One region of the Kaistia defluvii genome, then DNA from elsewhere that is predicted to be linked to it. Evidence: predicted binding sites of a transcription regulator. Region 1 holds the regulator's gene; the other holds the start of a gene.

What was found. Region 1 encodes HrcA, which represses chaperone genes, less so after heat shock. Its sites were predicted from a motif close to GTTAGCACTCNCNNNNNGNGAGTGCTAAC; they were not measured.
Region 2: groES (co-chaperone GroES) is a predicted target of HrcA. The motif match lies at 1,733-1,761, and genes of this name have one in related genera.

Annotation. Positions count from the first base shown of each region.
Region 1 is NZ_JBEPSM010000003.1:94,543-97,951, reverse strand. It holds gene ABIE08_RS17355 (undecaprenyl-diphosphate phosphatase) at 1-137, shown strand, start outside; gene ABIE08_RS17350 (complex I NDUFA9 subunit family protein) at 217-1,188, opposite strand; gene hrcA (heat-inducible transcriptional repressor HrcA) at 1,266-2,351, opposite strand; gene rph (ribonuclease PH) at 2,486-3,202, shown strand; gene ABIE08_RS17335 (non-canonical purine NTP pyrophosphatase) at 3,199-3,409, shown strand, end outside.
Region 2 is NZ_JBEPSM010000002.1:810,990-814,398, forward strand. It holds gene ABIE08_RS16770 (CDP-alcohol phosphatidyltransferase family protein) at 1-4, shown strand, start outside; gene ABIE08_RS16775 (phosphatidate cytidylyltransferase) at 4-981, shown strand; gene ABIE08_RS16780 (lysophospholipid acyltransferase family protein) at 991-1,632, shown strand; gene groES (co-chaperone GroES) at 1,820-2,128, shown strand; gene groL (chaperonin GroEL) at 2,195-3,409, shown strand, end outside.

The DNA of each region.
Region 1 (3,409 bases):
TCGCCGCCTTCATCGCCGGCGTGTTCGTGGTGCGGCGACTGCTCGATTTCGTCAGCCAGCGCGGTTTTGCACCCTTCGCCTATTGGCGGATCATCATCGGCGCGATCGGTCTCGCCGCCGTGCTGACCTTGGGCTGATCGCCGACCTCCAGAATAGAAAAGGCCCGCCTCCGTCGCCGGAAGCGGGCCTTTTTCATATCGGGAATTAAGCGGTCGATCAGGCCGTGCGCTTGTGGTCGAACTGGCCATGCGGCTTGAAGCGCTGCAGGTAGGACGGCAGCACGGTGAGCAGATTGCTCGGATGAATGCCGATGCCGTCCAGCGTGCGGCCTTCCGCCTCGGCGGCGGGCGAGACGACATTATCCTGCTTCAGCAGGCGAACCTGGTCGACGGTCAGGAGCGGCTTGGGCAGCCACTGCGCGACCGACGCGCCGTAATGCGCGAGCGTCCACGGCACCGGGACCAGCAGCGGCGAACGCTCGATCTCGGTCAGCAGCAGTTCCAGGCACTGGCGGAAGGTCTTCACTTCCGGCCCGCCGAGTTCATAGACGGTGCCGCCCGCGAGCTGGCCCTCGACGGCGCGCGCGATCGCCTCCGCGACATCGCCGACGAAAACCGGCTGCAGCTTGGTCGCGCCGCCGCCGATCAGCGGCAGGAAGGGCGAGATGCGGGCCATGTCGCCGAAGCGGTTGAAGAACTGGTCTTCCGGCCCGAACACGATCGAGGGACGCAGGATGACAGCTTCCGGCACGGTTTCGAGCACGGCCGCCTCGCCCAGCGCCTTGGTGCGGGCATAGAGCGATTCCGAATTCGCATCGGCGCCGAGCGCCGACTGGTGCACCAGCGTCTTGATGCCGGCGGCGCGGGCCGCCTCGGCCACGGCGCGGGCACCGAAATTATGCAGGACGGAGAAGTTCTGGCGGCCGCTCTCGTTCAGCACGCCGACCAGGTTGACGACGGCATCGGCGCCCTCGACCGCGCGGTCGACCGACCAGCGATAGCGCAGATTGGCCTGCACCGGCATGATCTGGCCGACGGAGCCGAGCGGCTGCAGATGGCCGGCGAGATCCGGGCGACGCACCGCGACACGGATGCGCCAGCCGCGCTTCGCCAGCGCGCGCACCACATGACGGCCGATGAAGCCAGAGCCGCCGAAAACCGTGACCAGTTTGTCGGTACCCGTCGCCATGTTCTCGTCTCCATCTATCTTTGAAGCGTTCTCATATCGGCTCGCCGCGGCGCTGTACAGACGCCACACGGTCGCGCTCAGCCGATCAGCCGGCCAACCAGCTTCGCCGTGTAATCGACCATCGGCACGATGCGCGCATAGTTGAGCCGGGTCGGCCCGATCACCCCCAGCACGCCGACGACGCGGCTCTCGGAATCGCGGTAAGGCGATACCACCAGCGACGAGCCGGACAGTGAGAACAGCTTGTTTTCCGAACCGATGAAGATGCGGACGCCGTCGCCTGCCTCGGCGCTGCCCAAGAGATGCACCAGCTCGCGCTGCGTCTCGATATCGTCGAACAGCAGGCGGATGCGCTCGAGATCCTCGGCGGCGCGCACATCCTCGAGCAGATTGGCCTGGCCACGGACGATCAGCGTATCCGGCCGAATGCCGGTCGCCTCGACCCAGCTCGCGAGCCCCGCATCGATCAGGCGCGCGGTCAGCTGGTCAAGCTCGGCGCGGACCTGCTGCTGCCGCTGGTTCAGCTCGGCGCGGGCCTCGGCCAGGCTGCGGCCGCGCAGATGCGTGTTGAGATAGTTGGCGGCCTCAACCAGGCTCGACGGCGTCGTGCCGGGGTCGAGGTCGATCAGCCGGTTCTCGACCGAGCCATCCTCCCCGACCAGCACGACCAGCGCCTTGGTCGGCTCCAGGCGGACGAACTCGATGTGCTTCAGCCGCTGGTCGCTCTTGGAGGCCAGCACGACCCCGGCGCCGCGCGACAGGCCGGAGAGCATGCGCCCGGCCTCGCTCAGGACGCCATCGACCGTTCGGCTGGCGCCGCCGCCGGCGACCCGGCTTTCAATGTCGCGACGCTCGTCCGAGGTCAGGTCGCCGACCTCCAGCATCGCGTCGACGAACAGGCGCAGCCCGCTTTCCGTCGGCAGCCGTCCGGCCGAGGTGTGCGGCGCATAGATCAGGCCCAGGCCTTCGAGATCAGCCATGACGTTGCGGACGGAGGCGGGCGACAGCGCCATGGGCAGGATGCGGGCGAGATTGCGCGAGCCGAGCGGCTCTCCCGTCTCCAGATAGCTGTCGACAATGCGCTTGAAGATTTCGCGCGAGCGCTGATCGAGCGCGGAAAGCGCCGACGATGCCGTCTCGGTGGCCGTGCGGTCGGCGGGCAAGACGCTGGATCCTCTCTTCGAAAGCTTCGATCTCTTTGATTAAGTGTCGATTTCGACGCCCGGTTCAAGCAGGGCTTTACGTTTTGAGCCACCGACCTGTACAAGCGGACCAACGAAACAGCCAGGAATATCCCATGCGACCTTCGAAACGCGCCGCGGACGCCCTGCGTGCGGTAACGCTTGAACGCGGCGTTGCCAAGCACGCGGAGGGCTCTTGCCTGGTCAAGTTCGGCGACACGCACGTGCTTTGCACCGCCAGCCTCGAGGACAAGCCGCCATCCTGGCTGCGCGGTTCCGGCAAGGGCTGGGTTACCGCCGAATACGGCATGCTGCCGCGCTCGACGGGCGATCGCATGCGCCGCGAGGCCGCGACCGGCAAGCAGTCCGGCCGGACACAGGAAATCCAGCGCCTGATCGGCCGCTCGCTGCGCGCCGTCGTCGATCTCGTCCATCTCGGCGAAAAGCAGATCACCATCGACTGCGACGTGCTGCAGGCCGATGGCGGCACCCGCACGGCCTCGGTCACCGGCGCCTGGGTGGCGCTGTATGATTGCGTCGCCTGGATGAAGTCGCGCGACATGGTCGGCCCGAAGGTGATCCGCGACCACGTCGCCGCCGTCTCGGTCGGCATGTATCGCGGCACCCCGGTGCTCGACCTCGATTACGCCGAGGATTCGGAAGCCGAGACGGATGCGAACTTCGTCATGACCGGCACCGGCGGCATCGTCGAGATCCAGGGCACCGCCGAAGGCAAGCCCTTCAACGAAGCCGAACTGACCGCGATGCTGACGCTTGCCAAGAACGGCATCGTCGACCTGGTCGAACTGCAGAAGCTGGCCATTTCCGGATGAACGCCATTTCCCACCGCCTGACCTCCGGCGACACGCTCGTGCTCGCCTCGCATAATGGCGGCAAGTTGCGCGAATTCGCCGGCCTGATGGCGCCGTTCGGGCTCAAGGTCGTCTCGGCCGGCGAACTTGGCCTCCCGGTGCCGGACGAGACCGGCACGACGTTCGAGGAAAACGCCGCGATCAAGGCGCATGCCGCCGCGCTAGCCT
Region 2 (3,409 bases), on a different contig from region 1:
CTGATGTCGGATATCGCTTTCCAATTCGTTCTGTTCGGCTTGCCGGCACAGATCGTCATCACGCTGGTGCTGGTCGTTCTCGGCCTGCTCGCGGCGACCCTGCTGGTGTGGATGCGCGCCGCTCCGCCGGCGGAGGACGAAAAGGCCAATGAAAAGCGGCGGGAGCTGAAGGCCCGAATCGGCAGCTGGTGGGCGATGGTCACGCTGCTGGTCGTCGCGCTGGCGCTGGGCCGCACGGCGATGATCGTGCTGCTGGCCTTCGTCAGCTATCTGGCGCTCAAGGAATATCTGACGATCATCCCGACCCGGAAGGCCGACCGCGTCGTGCTGCTGGTCGCCTATCTCGCCGTGCCGGTCCAGTACTACTGGGTCGGGATCGGCTGGTACGGCATGTTCGTCATCTTCATCCCCGTCTACATGTTCCTGATCCTGCCGGCCGCCATGGTGCTGCGTGGCGAGACGCAGGGCTTCCTCAAGGCGGCGGGCACCCTGCATTGGGGGTTGATGACCTCGGTCTTCGCCGTCAGCCACGCCGCCTATCTGCTCGCCGTGCCGCCGCCCGATGCGCCGCTCGGCATGGGGGCGGGGCTGCTGGTCTTCCTGCTGATCGCGACCGAGTTCAACGATGTCGCCCAGTTCGTCTCCGGCAAGCTGATCGGCCGGCGCAAGATCACGCCGCGGGTCTCGCCCAACAAGACGATCGGCGGCTTTCTCGGCGGCCTGGTGGCGACGATCCTGCTCTCCGCCGCGCTGGCGCCGATCCTGACGCCGATCGGCGCCTGGCAGGCGGCCGTCATCGGCGGATTGCTGGCCACCGCCGGCTTCTTCGGCGACATCGTCATGTCGGCGGTGAAGCGCGACCTCGGCATCAAGGACACCGGCACCATGCTGCCTGGCCATGGCGGCATCCTCGATCGCATCGACAGCCTGGTCTTCACCGCGCCGATCTTCTTCCACGCCGTCCGCTACTTCTATTTTTGAGCATCCTCGATGACCGCCCGCGACATTCTGCGACTGCTGTTTTTCGCGCTTCTGGTGCGGCCGTTCCTTCTGGTGGCGATCGGCCTTTCCGTGCGTCATCGCGAACGGCTTCCCAAGGATGGGCCGGTGATCATCGCGGCCAATCACAACAGCCATCTCGACACGCTGGCGCTGATGTCGCTTTTCCCGCTCCGGAAGCTGCGCCGGGTGCGGGCCGTGGCGGCGGCGGATTATTTTTTGAAGAACCGGCTGCTCAAATGGTTCGCCGTCGACCTGATCGGAATCCTGCCGATCGAGCGCAGCAGCGGCCGGGGCGGCGCGGATCCGCTGGCCGATGCGCTGGCCGCGCTCGACGCCGGCGATATCCTGATCTTCTTCCCCGAGGGATCGCGCGGCGAACCGGAAATGCGCCAGGCCTTCAAGCGCGGCGTCGCCCACATTGCCCGCCGTCGCCCTCACGTTCCGGTGCTGCCGGTGTTCCTGCGCGGCTTCGGCAAGGTGCTGCCGAAGGGCGTTCATCTTCCTGTCCCATTCTTCTGCGATGTGGTGATCGGCCATCCGATGACGGGCGCCGGCGAGGGCTTCGTCCAGCGCCTGGAGATGGCCGTCGATACGCTCGGCAGCGAGACGCCCAGCTCCGAATGGGCCTGAGTTCGGCATCGTCCGATCGGTCATCGCCCAAAAAAGTGAGACCGGCCTCGAGACCGTCTCCTTGACAATCTGCCCCCCGCCGCCTAGATCCGTGCTGCCTGCTAGCACTCCCCATCGGTGAGTGCTAGCAACCCACATTAGCGGGTGGTCCGGTCCGGATCGCCCTGCACGCGAGGAGAGAACAAACATGGCATTCCGTCCTCTGCACGACCGCGTCGTCGTCCGCCGCGTAGCGTCGGAAGAGAAGACTGCCGGCGGCATCATCATCCCCGACACCGTCAAGGAAAAGCCGCAGGAAGGCGAAGTCGTCGCTGTTGGCCCCGGCGCTCGTGACGAGGCTGGCAAGCTGGTCGCTCTCGACGTCAAGGCCGGCGACCGCATCCTGTTCGGCAAGTGGTCGGGCACGGAAGTCAAGATCGACGGTGAAGAGCTCCTGATCATGAAGGAGTCGGACATCCTCGGCGTTATCGAAGGCAAGGCCGGCAAGGGCAAGTAAGCCGCGCGGGGTCCGCCCCAGACGCGAATTACGTTTGTCTGCCACAACCTCCAAGGAGCTCATTCAATGGCTGCTAAAGAAGTAAAGTTCTCCGCCGACGCGCGCGAAAAGATGCTGCGCGGCGTCGACATCCTCGCCAACGCTGTCAAGGTCACGCTCGGCCCCAAGGGTCGTAACGTCGTCATCGAGAAGTCGTTCGGCGCTCCCCGCATCACCAAGGACGGCGTTTCCGTCGCCAAGGAGATCGAGCTCGAGGATCGTTTCGAGAATCTCGGTGCGCAGCTCGTTCGTGAAGTCGCTTCCAAGACCAACGACAAGGCCGGCGACGGCACCACCACCGCGACGGTTCTCGCTCAGGCGATCGTCAAGGAAGGCGCCAAGTTCGTCGCCGCCGGCATGAACCCGATGGATCTGAAGCGCGGCATCGACATGGCCGTGACCGAAGCCGTCAAGGATCTCGTCGCCCGCTCGAAGAAGATCAAGACGTCCGAGGAAGTCGCTCAGGTCGGCACCATCTCCGCCAATGGCGAGAAGGAAATCGGCCAGATGATCGCTTCGGCGATGCAGAAGGTCGGCAACGAGGGTGTCATCACCGTCGAGGAAGCCAAGACCGCCGAGACCGAGCTCGAAGTCGTCGAAGGCATGCAGTTCGACCGCGGCTACCTGTCGCCGTACTTCGTCACCAACGCTGAGAAGATGGTGGCTGAGCTCGACGACCCCTACATCCTTCTGCACGAGAAGAAGCTCGGCAACCTGCAGGCGATCCTTCCGGTACTGGAAGCTGTCGTCCAGTCGGGCAAGCCGCTGCTGATCATCTCGGAAGACGTCGAAGGCGAGGCCCTGGCCACGCTCGTCGTCAACAAGCTCCGTGGCGGCCTCAAGGTCGCAGCCGTCAAGGCTCCGGGCTTCGGCGATCGCCGCAAGGCCATGCTCGAGGACATCGCTGTCCTGACGGCTGGCCAGGTGATCTCGGAAGATCTCGGCATCAAGCTCGAGAACGTCACGCTCGCTCAGCTCGGCCGCGCCAAGAAGGTCACGATCTCCAAGGAGAACACGACCATCGTTGACGGCAACGGCAAGAAGAAAGAGATCGAAGCCCGCGTCAACCAGATCAAGGCTCAGATCGAAGAGACGACCTCGGACTACGACAAGGAGAAGCTCCAGGAGCGTCTCGCCAAGCTCGCAGGCGGCGTCGCGGTCATCCGCGTCGGCGGCGCGACGGAAGTCGAAGTCAAGGAGCGCAAGGACCGCGTCGACGACGCGCTGAACGCAACCCGCGCC